2 regions of the Xenophilus sp. genome follow, and region 2 is predicted to be linked to the other one. Evidence: predicted binding sites of a transcription regulator. Region 2 holds the regulator's gene; the other holds the start of a gene.
What was found. Region 2 encodes sigma-54, which starts transcription at its own class of promoters, with help from an activator protein. Its sites were predicted from a motif close to TGGCANGNAANCTGCTTT; they were not measured.
Positions count from the first base shown of each region.

Region 1 (7,662 bases), on a different contig from region 2:
CGAGATACAGCGGCGATTGGGCAAGGGTATCGCTGGTCGCCATGTGCCGTGAATATTGACGCGAGGCAGCGTCGAATTTGCCCAAATATGCTTCGTCGGCGCTTGTGACCTTCACGTCCTTGATGCCACCAAGTGCTTCGTTGGTTGCCTTGTAGCGCTCGGCATTGGCGGCCTGACGTTCTTTGCCGATTCGGGCCAGCCGCGTGCGCACCAAGCCATAGATGGCGCCGTAAAGGGCTGCCAGAGTGGCGACGATGCAGAGGGCTGTCACAGGGTCGTAGCTGAAGATGAGCAGAGACATCGCGAACACGATGCTGCCTTGGGCGATCAGCTGTGAAAGTGGCTGGATCAGTTCGAACAAAAGCTGATCGGCCTCGGAGAGGACATTCTTTGCGAGGGTGGACGGATTCCGTTCCAGGAAGAATTCGTATGGCTGGTGTAGATAGCGCGCCAACAACCTGGAACTGAGCGAGTGTCGCTCGAGGTGGACAAACCTGTTCAGGGCGTGCAGCGTGATCGTCTTGAAGCAGGAAGACGCGACTACGACGCCGATGGAGATGGCGCCGAGGAACAAGATGAATCCACGTTCGTTGGACAACCCTATCCGGTCATATACCGAAAGGAGCAGCGGATTTTCATGTAGGACCGCTGGGTTTGCCACCACGGTCAGGAAAGGCATGATCGACAACACGCCGATCGTTTCGGCAATAGCCATTAAGACGACCATCGCCAGCATCCATGAAGCCTTGCGCTTTTCTGCAGGCGTAAACAGTCCCCAGATCCTGGCGAAGTTGCGCAACATCGCTCTAATGCGAAGAATGGCCCTGCGCGAGCTGTGCTCGGTACTGTGAGACGAGGCGTTGTCCAGCCACATCGGTGATGGGGATGCGTAGAGCAGCGCGATCCAAGAAGGATCTGGCCTCCGCCTGATTTCCCAATTGCAACAACAGTCCCACGATCATCATCCCCACCGCCGGATCGCTCGTGCCCGGAGCATACGCCAGCTTCGCTTGCGCCAGCGCCGCCTGCGGGTCGCCCGCGAACCAGAGGAGCTTCGCGGCCTTGAAGCGCAGGCGCCACACGCTGCGGTCGCCCGCGGGCAGCTGGACGCGGTCCAGCATCGCCGCCATCGCGGCTGCGTTGGCCGCGGGCGGGAAGCCCGGGCAGGGCTTCTGCAGGTTGCGTTCGGCGAACTGCTCGTAACCGACCAGCAAGTCAGGCTCGATCGCGCGGGGTGCGCCACCGAAGACCTGCACGATGCGTTCCCTTTCCACCGGGGCGTCGCCGAGGCATTCGATGGACAGCGCCATCAGCGCGCCAAACCTGCGGTCGAGCGGGTCGGGGCGCTGCAGCAGGTGCTCCGCGTGGGCGAGGGCTTCCTCGCGGCGCGGCGGCTGCTGCGCCATCGCCTGCGCGATCAGGTCCATGCGGAGCCAGCGCGAGTCGGGGTGGGTCGTCAGCGCCTGGGCGAGGATCGTGGCCTGGCTGCGCCAGACGGTGGCCCGCGCGAACGTCGCGAACGCCAGCACGGCCAGGATCGCCGCGCACACCAGGCCAAGGAGCCTTGCGCCGTTTTCCACGCGGTCCGGCAGCCCCCGCGTCGCATGCGCGATGAGGCCGGCGAGCGCCCACGCCAGGCCCGCGGTGGGCAGGTACACGCGGTGCTCGAAGTACATCAGCAACGGGAACACGCTGGACTCGAGCGCCTGGCCGACCAGGAAGATCCCGAGGCCGATCGGTACCGCCGGGATCGTGCGGCGCACCCGCCAGGCCAGCACGATCGCCGCGGCCCAGCCGAGGATCGCCACCAGGGTTCCCGGCGGGTCGAGCAGCCCGTGCGAAATCGGGAAATCGTCGTGGTAAAGGCCCAGTCGCGGCCCGATGGGCATCAGGAAGGCGCCGACGTAGTCCCAAAGCGCCCGCGGCTGCGTCAGGAGCCGCTCGGTGAGCGTGAAGCTGCGGTTCGCGTAGCCGCCGACCACGTGCGGTTCTCCGGCGAGCACGAGCCCGAGCGCGACCAGCGCCGGCAGCGCCAGCGTGGCCAGCACGAAGGCGCTGGAGGGCCGCGTGCGCCTGGCGCCGGCGGCCGGCGCGAACGCGAACCACTCGAGCACGCCACACAGGGCGGGGACGAGCACCCCGTTCTCCTTGGAGAGCGCCGCCAGCACGGTGCATGCCGGCACCGTCAGTGCGAGCAGGGCGGTGGCGCGCTTCCGGTCGCCGTCGCGCAGTGCGAACCGGCCATGCAGGTACGCGAGCATCCCCAGCAGCATGAAGAACGCCGACAGCAGCGCCATGCGCTGCACGACGTACAGCACGGTGCTGACCAGCAGCGGATGCAACAGCCAGGCCGCCGCGGCCACCGCCGGCAGCCATCGCGCAGGGGGCGCTTCGTCGCGCGCCGTCGCCCTGGCCAGCGCCTTGAACAGCGCGAACACGCAGGCGCCATTCGCCAGGTGGATCGCGAGGTTGGTGAGCTTCATCGCGAAGACGCTGTCGCCCGACGTCGCGGCGTTGGCCAGGAAGCTGGCCATCGAAATGGAACGCCCGAATTGCCCGGAGGCGTTGCCGAAGATGACTTCCGCGGTTCCGATGGTGCCTCGCATCCAGCGGATCAGCGGCTCGAGGTTGGCGATGTCGTCGAGGACGAGCGGACCCGCCAGTCCAGGGAGGTAGCAAAGCGCGGCGACCAGCAGCGCCGCGGTGACGAACCAGAAGCGCATGTCAGGCCTGCTCCCCAAAAAAAAGCCCCGGCATCGAGCCGGGGCTTATGGTACGGGAATCGATCAGTTACGGCAGGAGGACGGCACGTACTTCTCGTTGCCGGCCGCCGAGCAGGTCCAGGTCAGCTGGCCGCCGCCGATGTTGGTCGGGGTGAGCGTGATGTCGAAGTCCGTCGGAGCGCCGGTGTTCTTCGTGCTGACGGTGATGATGCCGCCCGTGCCGATCTCCACCTTCGAGACATAGGTCGTGGCGCCCGGGAACGAGTAGCCGGCCTCGGCGTTGCTGTCCGGCATGGTCGCCGACGACGACAGCGTCTCGGCCACGGCCAGCTTCGCCGGCGCAGCCATCATGATGCCCTCGGACACCTTCGCGCGGACGGTGTAGTCCTGGTACGCCGGGATGGCAATCGCCATCAGGATGCCGAGGATCGCGATCACGATCATCAGCTCGATCAGGGTGAAGCCCTGCTGCAACTTCTTCATGGTGTCTCCCCTCGGAGGTTTGGTTTCACGTGCCCACATGGCCGGTTGCCCGGTCCGTCGGTCGCCGTGCAATGTCCTGCACGTGCACCCGACTACGCATGCATATTGCGTGCCAACGGGCCGCTTGTGGGGCCCAATTCATGGAACTGCGGGGCCGGTCACGGATCGCCCCGGGCCGTCGCCCGCGCGCCGGGCAGAAAGTGACGCGAAACGTCAGTCCTCGCCGGCGGAAGTGACGCGCAGCGTCACATTTGGCCTGGCCGGCCCGGCTCAGTCGATCCCCAGCTTCTTGAGCTTGTAGCGCAGCGCGCGGAAGGTGATGCCCAGCGCGGCCGCGGTCTTGGTCTTGTTGTAGCGGTTGGCCTGCAGCGCCTCCTCGATGGCCTTGCGCTCCAGGTCCTCGATGTAGTCCGGCAGCGGCGCGCCGACGGGGGCCGCGGTGATGCCCGGGGGCGTTGCCGCCGGCGCGGCCGGCCCGGGTGCGGCGCCCCCCTGCGGCAGCGCCAAGTCGGCCGCGGTGATCACGTCGCCCTCGGCCATGGCCAGGGCGCGCTCCAGGATGTTCTCCAGCTCGCGCACGTTGCCCGGGAAGGGGTAGGCGAGCAGCGCGGCCAGCGCGTCCTCGCCCAGGCGCGCCGGCACGGCCCGGCCCTGCTCCTGCGCGAGGCGCGCGAGCACGTCCTCGGCCAGCTGCGGCAGGTCCTCGCGGCGCTCGCGCAGCGGCGGCACCCGCAGGCCGATCACGTTGATGCGGTAGTAGAGGTCGTGGCGGAAGCTGCCGTCGGCCACCAGCGCGGCCAGGTCCTTGTGGGTGGCGCTGAGGATGCGCACGTCCACCGGGACCTCGGCGTGCGCGCCCACCGGCCGCACCGACTTTTCCTGGATCGCGCGCAGCAGCTTCACCTGCATCGGCAGCGGCAGCTCGGCGATTTCGTCCAGGAACAGGGTGCCGCCGTCGGCGGCCTGGAACAGGCCGGCCTTGTCGGCGTGGGCACCGGTGAAGCTGCCCTTGCGGTGGCCGAAGAATTCGCTCTCCATCAGCTCGGCCGGGATCGCGCCGCAGTTGACCGGCACGAACGGGCCCTTGGCGCGCCCACCCTCGGCGTGGATGGTGCGCGCCACCAGTTCCTTGCCGACGCCGGATTCGCCGGTGATCGCGATCGGCGCCTGGCTGCGCGCGACCTTGGCCACGGTGGCGCGCAGCGCCTGCATCGCCGCGGAGTCGCCGCGCAGCCGCGCCAGCCCGGCCGGCGCCTCGCGCCGGCGCTGGCCCAGGTCGAGCGCATGGCTCACCAGCCGGCGCAGCACGTGGATGTCCACCGGCTTGTTGACGAAGTCGAAGGCGCCGGCCTTCAGCGCCTCCACCGCGGCCTCGACGTTGCCGTAGGCGGTGATCATCGCGGTGGGCGTGTCGGGGTGGTTGGCGCTGATCTCGGCGACCAGGTCGATGCCCGAGCCGTCCGGCAGGCGCATGTCGGTCAGGCACAGGTCGTAGTGGTGCGCGGCGAGCTGGGCGCGTGCCGCGGCCAGCGAGGCAGCGGTGTCGGTGCGCAGGCCCATCCGCCCGAGGGTCAGCACCAGCAGTTCGCGGATGTCCTGTTCGTCGTCGACGATCAGGGCACTGGCGGGGCTGCGGGGGGCGTCACTCATGGGCCAACCTTAACGGATCGGGCTTACGCCGGCAGCATCGCCCGCGGCTCGGGCAGGACGATACGGAAACAGCTCGTGCCGTCGGCCAGGTTCACGTACTCGAGCGTGGCTTCGTTGGCGCGACACAGCTCGCGGGCGATGTACAGGCCCAGGCCGGTGCCGTGCTCGGAGGTGGTGAAGAACGGGCGGAACAGCCTCTCGCGCAATTCCTCCGGGATGCCGGGCCCCTGGTCCCGCACGTCCATGGTCGGCCGCCCGGCCGCCAGGTGGATGTCGAGGGTGACGTCGGCGGGATCGCCGGGGTAGTGGCCATGGGTCAGCGCGTTCTGCAGCAGCACCGTGAGCACCTGCTGCAGGTGCCGCGGGTCGACCAGCGCCGGCACCTGCGGATGCCCGGTCACTTCGATCCGGCCCGACTCCGCGGGCAGCACCTGGCGGAAGTCGTCGACCACGCGCCGCGCGAACTGCGCCAGGTCCAGGTGCTCGGCGCTGGCGCGCTCGCGCCGGGCCAGGCCGAGCACGCTTTCGACGATGCCGTTGGTGCGCTGGCACTGGGCGTGGATGATCTGCAGCAGGCGCTGGTCGGCTTCGCCGATGTCCTCTGATTCCTGCAGGAGCTGGGTGGCGTAGTTGATCGCCGCCAGCGGATTGCGGATCTCGTGCGCGAGGCTGGCGGCGAACCGGCCCAGGGTGTTGAGGGTCAGCGACTCGGCCCGGCGCGAGACCAGCGAGGTGTCGTCCAGGAACACCAGCGCGCTCTCGCCGTGGCCCAGCAGGCGGGCGAAGCGCGGCAGCACCTCGCGCTGCTCGCCGCCCAGGCGCAGCGGCGTGTCCTCACTCTGGCCGGTGCGCCGCCACTCGCGCAGGCGCTCGGCCAGCGGCGGGGCCACCTGTGCCAGGTGCCGGTCGCGGCCGATGTCGCCCACCGCCAGCAGTGCGGCCTCGTTCGCCAGGCGGATCTCGCCGTCGCCATCCACCAGCAGCACGCCAGTGCGCATGCGCCGGATGATCAGTTCGTTGATCGCGGCCAGGTCGGCCAGCTCGCCGCCGCGGCGCTCGGCCAGCGCCTGGGTCTCGCGGATCTGCCGGCCCAGCAGGTAGCTGAGCATCGCGATCGAGAGGAAGCTCACCGCGAACATCAGCGGCTCGGCCAGCGGCCGGTCGAAGCCGCGGACCAGCAGCGAGCTCCAGATGTATTCGCCGATCATGGCCGCGCCGGCCAACGCGCCGGCGGCCAGGCCGTAGCGCAGCGGCAGCAGCAGGGCGGTGGCGGCCACGTTGAACACCAGCATCAGGGCGATGCCGGAGGCGGCCGGGGGCAGCGCGTGGATCGCCAGGGTGCCGGCGACCACGTCCACCAGCATGCCGACCGCCACCTGCCAGCGCAGCCCGCGCTGGCGCAGGCCCCAGTACAGCAAGGCGGCGGAAGCGAGCAGGTAGGCCGCGCTGGTGGCCTTGGCCAGCACGGGGTGCGCCGGTGGCGGCACCAGCTCGCGCACCGGGCCGAACAGCAGCAGCGCCAGCAGCCCGGCCTCGAGCACGCGGTACAGGCTGTAGAAGTAGAGGTCGCGGTATTGCGCCTCGGCGATGCCGGGTGTCGTGGTGGGCATGCGGGTCCCCAGGTCCTCTGGGGAACGTTACCACTGGAAAAGCGCCCCTCATCCGCCCCTTCGGGGCACCTTCTCCCCGCGGGCGGGGAGAAGGGAGTTGCCGAAAGCGCCCCTCATCCGCCCCTTCTGGGCACCTTCTCCCCGCGGGCGGGGAGAAGGGAATGGCGTGGGGGTACAATTTGCGGCTCTGTTCCTCCCCGCGGACTCCGATGAACTTCCACGAATACCAGGCCAAGCAGCTGTTCGCCGATTACGGCATTGCGGTTCCCCCCGGGCGCGTCGCGCGCACCCCCGAAGAGGCGGTGGACGCCGCCAAGGCGATCGGCGGGGATTTCTGGGTGGTCAAGGCGCAGATCCACGCCGGTGGCCGCGGCAAGGCCGGCGGCGTCAAGCTGTCGCGCAGCCTGGACGAGGTGCGCGAGTACGCCAAGGGCATGCTCGGCACGAAGATGGAGACCTACCAATCGGCCGGCGTCGCCCTGCCGATCGACAGCGTGCTGGTCACCCAGGCCACCGACATCGCCAAGGAGCTGTACCTGTCGGTGCTGGTGGACCGCTCGAGCAAGGCGGTCACCTTCATCGCCTCGTCCGAGGGCGGCGTCGAGATCGAGAAGACCGCCGAGGAGAACCCGGACGCGATCAAGACCCTGCACGTCAATTTCGTCCAGGGCCTGATGCCCTACCAGTGCCGCGAGATGGGCTTCTCGCTCGGCCTCAACGCCAAGCAGGTCAACCAGCTCACCAAGATCATGCTGGGCCTGTTCAAGCTGTTCAACGAGAAGGACCTGTCGCTGGTCGAGCTCAACCCGTTGGCGATCCTGAAGTCCGGCGATCTCGCGGTGCTCGACGGCAAGGTCAATTCCGACGACAACGCCACCTTCCGCCACCCCGACCTGGCCGCCATGCGCGACATCCGCCAGGAGGACGAGACCGAGGTGCGCGCCAGCCAGTACGACCTGAACTACGTGACCATGGACGGCAACATCGGCTGCATGGTCAACGGCGCCGGCCTGGCGATGGCGACCATGGACGTGATCAAGCTGGAAGGCGGCGAGCCCGCGAACTTCCTCGACGTCGGCGGCGGCGCGAACAAGGAGCGCGTGACCGAGGCGTTCAAGCTGATCCTGTCCAGCGACAAGGTGAAGGCGATCTTCGTCAACATCTTCGGCGGCATCGTCCGCTGCGACATGATCGCC
Region 1 is NZ_JBIQNC010000052.1:851-8,512, reverse strand. Features, by position in the region: gene ACIY1X_RS10455 (ABC transporter ATP-binding protein) at 1-802, opposite strand, end outside; gene ACIY1X_RS10450 (hypothetical protein) at 807-2,723, opposite strand; gene ACIY1X_RS10445 (pilin) at 2,787-3,206, opposite strand; gene ACIY1X_RS10440 (sigma-54-dependent transcriptional regulator) at 3,477-4,856, opposite strand; gene ACIY1X_RS10435 (sensor histidine kinase) at 4,880-6,466, opposite strand; gene sucC (ADP-forming succinate--CoA ligase subunit beta) at 6,676-7,662, shown strand, end outside.
Region 1: ACIY1X_RS10445 (pilin) is a predicted target of sigma-54. The motif match lies at 3,304-3,321, and genes of this name have one in related genera.

Region 2 (7,662 bases):
CCGTCATCAACGGCGGCAAGGACCCGAAGTTCCAGAAGCTGGGCGTGGACGTGCTGTTCTGGGCGCTGGTGTTCGTGTGCGTCGGCTCCTTCGTCGGCAACTGGCTGGCCATCGCGCACAGGATGCCGGCCGAATGGAACTTCTGGCTCGGCCACCAGGGCTACGAGTACGTGGACCTGGGCCGCATCTGGCAGATCCTCAAGTGGGTCGGCATCCTGCTGTGGCTGGTGCTGATGCTGCGCGGCGTGCTGCCGGCGCTGTTCGCACGCAGCACATCGGGCAAGAAGGAAGACAAGAACCTGCTGGCCCTGCTCACCGCCTCGGTGGGCGCGATCGGCCTGTTCTACGGCGCGGGCCTGTTCTACGGCGAGCGCACCAGCCTGTCGGTGATGGAGTACTGGCGCTGGTGGGTGGTGCACCTGTGGGTGGAGGGCTTCTTCGAGGTCTTCGCCACCACCGCGCTGGCCTTCGTCTTCAGCAGCATGGGGCTGGTGTCGCGGTCGATGGCCACCTCGGCCAGCCTGGCCTCGGCGTCGCTCTTCCTGCTGGGCGGCATCCCGGGCACCTTCCACCACCTGTACTTCGCCGGCACCACCACGCCGGTGATGGCGGTGGGCGCGGCCTTCAGCGCGCTGGAGGTGGTGCCGCTGATCGTGCTGGGCCACGAGGCCTGGGAGAACTCGCGCCTGAAGACCCGCGCGCCGTGGATGGCGAACCTCAAGTGGCCGCTGGCCTGCTTCGTGGCCGTGGCCTTCTGGAACATGCTGGGCGCGGGCGTCTTCGGCTTCATGATCAACCCGCCGATCTCGCTGTACTACATCCAGGGCCTGAACACCACGCCCGTGCACGCGCACTCGGCCCTGTTCGGCGTCTACGGCTTCCTGGCGCTGGGCTTCACGCTGCTGGTGCTGCGCTACGTGCGGCCGCAATTCGTGTTCAGCGAGGGGCTGATGAAGACCGCCTTCTGGGGCCTGAACGCCGGCCTGGTGCTGATGATCGCCACCAGCCTGCTGCCGATCGGCTTCATCCAGTTCCACGCCAGCGTGACCGAGGGCCTGTGGTACGCCCGCAGCGAGGCCTTCATGCAGCAGCCGATCCTGGTGACGCTGCGCTGGGTGCGCACCTTCGGCGACGTAGTGTTCATCGTCGGCGCGGTCGCGATGGCCTGGCAGGTGGTGCTGGGCCTGGCCGGGCGCAGCGCGGCGGGACACGCCGACCCGCTGCTGCAGCCCGCAGCCCGCTGATTCGGGGCAGGCCCGCGCGATGACCCACGTCGTCACCGAGGCCTGCATCCGCTGCAAGTACACGGACTGCGTCGAGGTCTGCCCCGTCGACGCCTTCCGCGAGGGGCCGAACATGCTGGCGATCGACCCCGACGACTGCATCGACTGCGCCCTGTGCGTGCCCGAGTGCCCGGTGCACGCGATCTTCTTCGACGAGGACACGCCGCCGGACCAGCGCGACTTCCTGCCGCTGAACGCGCGGCTCGCCAAGGTCTGGCCGTTGATCGTCCGCGGCCACGGGGCCCTGCCCGATGCCGACGCCTGGGCCGACGTGGCCGACAAGCGCCATCTGCTGGACGAAGGCTGAGGCGTCCCATTCCAGCCGCCGCCGGGCGCGAGCTTCGACCTCGGCCCGGCGGCGCTGTTTTCACGGCGCCGGCATCGGGTCAGAATCGGCCCCGACGCAACAGGACCCTTCATGACCATCGAAACCCAAGACGACGTCGTCGCACTGAAACGCATCGGCAGGATCGTCTCGCTGACGCTGCAGCGGATGCTCGATGCCGCGGAACCCGGCATGACCACCCGCGAACTCGACCGGCTCGGCGAACGGCTCCTGGAGGAGCACGGCGCGCAGTCGGCGCCGAGGCTGACCTACGGCTTCCCGGCCGCGACGTGCATCAGCATCAACGAGCAGGCGGCGCACGGCATTCCCGGGGACCGGGTCATCCGGGCCGGCGACGTCCTGAACGTCGACGTGTCTGCGGAACTCGGCGGCTATTTCGCCGACACCGGCGGAACCACCGTCGTGCCGCCCTCCACGGCGCAGAAGACGCGCCTGTGCCACGCTACCCGCGCGGCGCTCGCCGAGGCCATGAAGCGTGCCCGGGCGGGGCAGCCGGTCAACGGCATCGGCGGGGCCATCGAGCGCACCGCGAAGGCGTACGGCTTCAAGGTCATCGAGAACCTCGGAAGCCACGGCGTCGGGCGCGCACTGCACGAGGCGCCGGACCACATCGCCGGCTACTTCGACCCCGCGGACCGGCGCATCCTGCAGGAAGGCATGGTCATCACCATCGAGCCCTTCCTGTCGACCAAGAGCCGCACCGTCACCGAGACCTCCGACGGCTGGACGCTGGCCGGCGCCCGCGGGAACCTGTCCGCGCAGTACGAGCACACGATGATCATCACGAAGGGCGCGCCCATCGTCGTCACGCAGCACTGACGGCGCGCGGGCGGAGGGCAGGCCCTACAGCGCCTTGCGCAGGTTCGCCGGCGCGATGCGCAGCGCCTCGCGGTACTTGGCGACGGTGCGGCGCGCGCACTCGATGCCCTGCTCCTTGAGCATCTCGGAGATCTGGCTGTCCGACAGCGGCTTCTTGGCGCTTTCGGCGCCGACGAACTGCTTGATGAGGGCGCGCACCGCGGTGCTGGAGGCGTTGCCGCCGGTCTCGGTGCCCAGGGCCGAGCCGAAGAAGTACTTCAGCTCCACCGTGCCGAAGGGCGTGGCCATGTACTTGGCGGTGGTCACGCGGCTGATGGTGGACTCGTGCAGGCCCAGCTCGTCGGCGATCTCGCGCAGCACCAGCGGGCGCATCGCCAGCTCGCCGTGCACGAAGAAGTTCTTCTGCCGCTCGACGATGGCGTTGGACACGCGCAGGATGGTGTCGAAGCGCTGCTGGATGTTCTTGATGAACCAGCGCGCCTCCTGCAGCCGCTGCGACAGCGCCTGACCGCCCTCGCCCTTGTGCGCCTTCAGCGCGCCGGCGTAGATGTCGTGCACGCGCAGGCGCGGCATCACGTCGGGGTTGAGCTGCACGCGCAGCTTCATGTTCGCGCCGCGGCCGCTGCGGGTGACGATGACGTCGGGCACGATGACGTTGCGCTCGACGTCGACGAAGCGCCGGCCCGGCTTGGGCTCCAGCCTGGCGATGAGCTGCATCGCCTGGCGCACCTCGTCCTCGCTGCCGCGGGTGAGCGCGGCCAGGCGGCGGAAGTCGCGCCGCGCCAGCAGCTCCATCGGCTGCTTGCAGATGGCCAGCGCGATCTTGCGCACCTCCATCGCGTCCTCGTCGCCCTCGTCGTCGGCGGCGCCGGCGCGCAGCTGGATGGCCAGGCACTCGCCCAGGTCGCGCGCGCCCACGCCCACCGGCTCCAGGCTCTGCAGCAGGCCCAGCGCGACCTGGAAGTGGTGCACCAGCTCGTCGAACTGGTCGTTGTCGTCGCCGGCCAGCGCCGAGGCCAGGGCGGGCAGCGAGTCCTCCAGGTAGCCGTCGTCGTCGAGCGACTCGATCAGGAAGCGCAGCGCGGCCGAGTCCTCCGGCGACAGTCGCAGGGACAGCGCTTGGCGGTGCAGGTGCTCCTGCAGCGACTCGTGGCTGCGCGCCAGCTCGGTGGCGTCGGCGCGCTCGTCGTCGTCGCCGCTGCCGCTGCTGCGCGGCGGCGCGTCGCCGCCCCACTCGCTGTCGTCGGGCGCCAGGTCGACGCTGCCGTCGCCCTCCCAGTCGGGCTCGGCGTCGACGGCATCGGCCACGGGCGCGTCGGCATCGCCGCCGGCGACGGCGCCGTCGGACCCCGGCACGGCGAGGGACGGCTCGGCGTCCTCGCGCTCCTCGCGCGGCTGCGGCGCGTCGGCGCTGTCCAGGCCGAACTCCTCGCGCTGCGCCTCCTCGGTCTGGCGCTCCAGGAAGGGGTTGTCGTCGAGCATCTGCTCGACCTCCTGCGCCAGCTCCAGGGTGGACAACTGCAGCAGGCGGATCGACTGCTGCAGCTGCGGCGTGAGCGCCAGGTGCTGCGAAACCCGCAGCGACAGGCCCTGCTTCATGCCGTGCGGTCCTCGTTCACATGCGGAAGTGCTCGCCCAGGTACACGCGGCGCACTTCGACGTTGTCGACGATCTCCGATGGCGTGCCTTGTGCCAGCACATGCCCGTCGCTGATGATGTAGGCGTGGTCGCAGATGCCCAGCGTCTCACGCACGTTGTGGTCGGTGATGAGCACGCCGATGCCGCGCTCCTTGAGGAAGCTGATGATGCGCTGGATCTCGATCACCGCGATCGGGTCGATGCCGGCGAAGGGCTCGTCCAGCAGGATGAAGCGCGGCTGGGTGGCCAGGGCGCGGGCGATCTCCACCCGGCGCCGCTCGCCGCCCGACAGGGCCAGCGCCGGCGAATCGCGCAGGTGGTCCACGCGCAGGTCGGTCAGCAACTCGGTCAGGCGCTCGTCCATGCGCGCCTTCGACAGCGGCACCATGCGGCCGTTCGCGTCGGGCTCGCGCTGCAACTCCAGCACGGCGCGCACGTTGTCCTCGACATTGAGCTTGCGGAAGATCGAGGCCTCCTGCGGCAGGTACGACAGGCCCATGCGCGCGCGGCGGTGGATGGGCATGTGGGCGATCTGCTCGCCGTCGATGCTGATGTCGCCGGCGTCGGCGCGCACCAGCCCGACGATCATGTAGAAGGAGGTGGTCTTGCCGGCGCCGTTGGGGCCCAGCAGGCCGACCACCTCGCCCTTGCGCACGTCCAGCGAGACGTCGCGCACCACCCGGCGGCTGCCGTAGCTCTTCTGCAGGCCGCGCGCCTCCAGCCGGCTGCCGGGGGCGGACTCGGCCGCGGGGTTGGCGGCCTCGATCACGGGCGCGCCCCCTGGCCGTCCAGGGTGGTGCTGGGGCGCAGGCCCCGTTCGCCCTCGGGCGCGGCGGGGGCGGCCGGCGCCCCCTTGCCGGGCTCACTGGCCGCGCGCGGCGTCAGGATCGCGCGCACCCGGCCGCCGGGCTGGCCGGCGGAGACGCTGGCGTCCGGCGGCAGCGGCGCGCCGTTGACGGTGAAGGTGTCGTTGCTCTGGTCGTAGACGATCAGCGGGCCGGTGGTCTCGTCGTTGACCCTGGCGCCGACCAGCCGGCGCATGACGGCGCGGCGGATGAACTTCACGTTGTCGGCGCGGCCGTCGTACTCGATGACCTCCGATTCGCCCTCGATCCACTCGTCGGTGCCGGCGTCGCGCTTCTGCTTGTAGTAAGCGCGCTGGCCGGGCGCGGCGGTGACCACGCCGTACTGGTAGCCGTCCGGGTCCTGCCGCACGTCGATGCGGGCGCCGCGGATGATGATGGTGCCCTTGGTGACGACCACCCTGCCCGTGAACACGCTGGTCTGCTTGAGGTCGTCGTAGCGCATGTTGTCGGCCTCGATGTTCATCGGCTTGGTGCGGTCGGCCTTCTCGGCCTGGACGGCGCCGCCGGCCAGGGCCAGGGCCGTGCCCAGGAACAGCAGGCGGGCCAGGCGGCGGAAGGAGGCGGCGGGGAGGTGCATCAAGGGGAATGTCATAAAGGCACGAAACTTGCTGGCATTGTATGCCGCGACCTTTCGCGGAACGGACGGCCCTCAAGGACAAAAGCCCGCGGGCGCGGGCTTTGGGCAGGGGCGTTGCCGCCAATCAGGAGGCCGCGGAGCAGGCCATGCGGGAACACGCACGGAACCGGCTCCGCCGGGCCGTCGCGTGTGCCCCCTCGAGGGGGTTGGCGAAGCGGAACGAAGTCCGCGAAGACTGGGGGTGGTTCACTTTCTGGCCTGGCCGATGAGGGAATCCGTGATCTGCAGCGCACGGCCGAGCGAACCGGCCAGTTCGCCGTCCACGTACCAGCGGCCGGCCACGCCCAGCGCCGGCACGCCGGCCACCTTGTAGGCGTCGGTCATCTGCGTGGCGCGCTTGACCTTGCCGGCCACGCTGAAGGACTTGTAGGTGTCGGCGAACTGCTTGGCGTCCAGGCCGCTCTGCTGGCCGGCCCAGGCGAGGATGGCCTCGTCGCCGAACAGGCGCTGGCGCTCCTGGTGGATGGCCTGGAAGACCTTCATCTGGAACGCGTCGATCTTGCCCAGCGCTTCCAGCGTGTAGTAGAGCTTCTGCTTGGCCTGCACGTCGTTGCCCACGAAGGGCACGGGGATGCGGCGGAAGACCACGTTCGCGGGCAGCTTCTTGACCCAGGCTTCCAACTGCGGCTCGAAGGCGGCGCAGTGCGGGCAGTTGTACGAGAAGAACTCGACCACCTCGATCTTGCCCGCCGGCGCATCGACCGGGGCCGGCTTGCCCAGCACCACGTAGTCCTTGCCGGGGGCGAAGGCGCCCTGGGCCTGGGCGGTGCCGGCCAGCGGCATCAGGGCCGCCGCGGCGGCGGTGGCGAGCGAAAAGTCACGTCGGTTCATGGTCAAGGTGTTTCTCCTGTGCCGCGGACAGAGCGGCGCGTGGGCCGGGGAGTTCCCCGGCGGGGGGCATTCAGCGCTGCACGCGCACGAGCGCGGCGTCGAAGCCGCCGGTGCTCAGCCGGTCCTTCAGGCGATCGGCGTCGTCCTTCTTGTTGAAGGGGCCGGCACGGACGCGGTAGACGGTGCGGCCGGCCTGCTCGCGTTCGGTGATCTTGGCCTCCACGCCCATCAGCGAGAGCTTGGCGCGCTGGGCCTCGGCCTCGTCGGTGCCGCGGAAGGCGCCGGCCTGCACGAAGTAGACGAAGGGGTCCGGCCCCGTCGCTTCGGGCGCCGCGGCCACCTGCGTCCCGGCGCCGCCGCCGGCTCGCGAGCGGGCGAAGTCGCCGAGCGGGTCGCCGGACGCGGGGGCCGCCGGCCGTGCCGGCGCCACCACCACCGGGGCGGGCACCGGCGAATTGAGCTGGCCGGCCGCCGCCGTGGCCGCGTCGCCCGGCGGCGCCACGGTGCCGCTGGCGGTGGGCGCCGGCGTGCGCGGGGCCTGCGGCTTGCCGGCCAGCGGCGAATTGGGGTCCCAGTCGCGGTTCTTGCGCGCCTCGGCCTCGTCCTGCTCGGCGCCGCGCGGCTGGTTCTTGGCGAGGAAGGGCACCGGCACCTTGGTGACGTACACCGCCACGCCCAGCGCGATGCCCAGCCCGAGCACCAGGCCCACGATCAGGCCGATGACGGTGTTCCCTCGTTGTCTGCTTCTCATGGGTCCCATGTTTCTCTACATCTTGCGCGGAGCGCTCACGCCGAGCACAGCCAAGCCATTGTGCAGCACCTGCGCACAGGCGGCGACGAGGGCGAGGCGGGCTTTCTTCACGGCTTCGTCGTCGACCAGGATGCGTTCGGCGTCGTAGTAGCTGTGGTAGGCCGCGGCCAACTCGCGCAGGTAGAAGGCGACGTCGTGCGGCGCGAAGTCGCGCGCGGCGGCGGCCAGCATGTCGGGGTACTTCGCCAGCAGCAGCATCAGCGGCTGGGCGGCCTCGGTCGCCAGGGGCGAGAGGTCCACGCCCTTCAGCGCAGCGGGGTCGGTGCCCTCCTTGTCGAGCACCGAGCAGATGCGCGCATGGGCGTACTGCACGTAGTAGACCGGGTTGTCGTTGTTCTGCGCCAGCGCCAGGTCGACGTCGAAGGTGTATTCGGTGTCGGGCTTGCGGCTGAGCAGGAAGAAGCGCACCGCGTCCTTGCTGGTCCACTCGA
Region 2 is NZ_JBIQNC010000101.1:8,843-16,504, reverse strand. Features, by position in the region: gene ACIY1X_RS15555 (nitric-oxide reductase large subunit) at 1-1,244, shown strand, start outside; gene fdxA (ferredoxin FdxA) at 1,264-1,590, shown strand; gene map (type I methionyl aminopeptidase) at 1,702-2,448, shown strand; gene ACIY1X_RS15540 (RNA polymerase factor sigma-54) at 2,473-4,047, opposite strand; gene lptB (LPS export ABC transporter ATP-binding protein) at 4,064-4,855, opposite strand; gene lptA (lipopolysaccharide transport periplasmic protein LptA) at 4,852-5,544, opposite strand; gene ACIY1X_RS15525 (thiol:disulfide interchange protein DsbA/DsbL) at 5,776-6,420, opposite strand; gene ACIY1X_RS15520 (SPOR domain-containing protein) at 6,491-7,171, opposite strand; gene argS (arginine--tRNA ligase) at 7,187-7,662, opposite strand, start outside.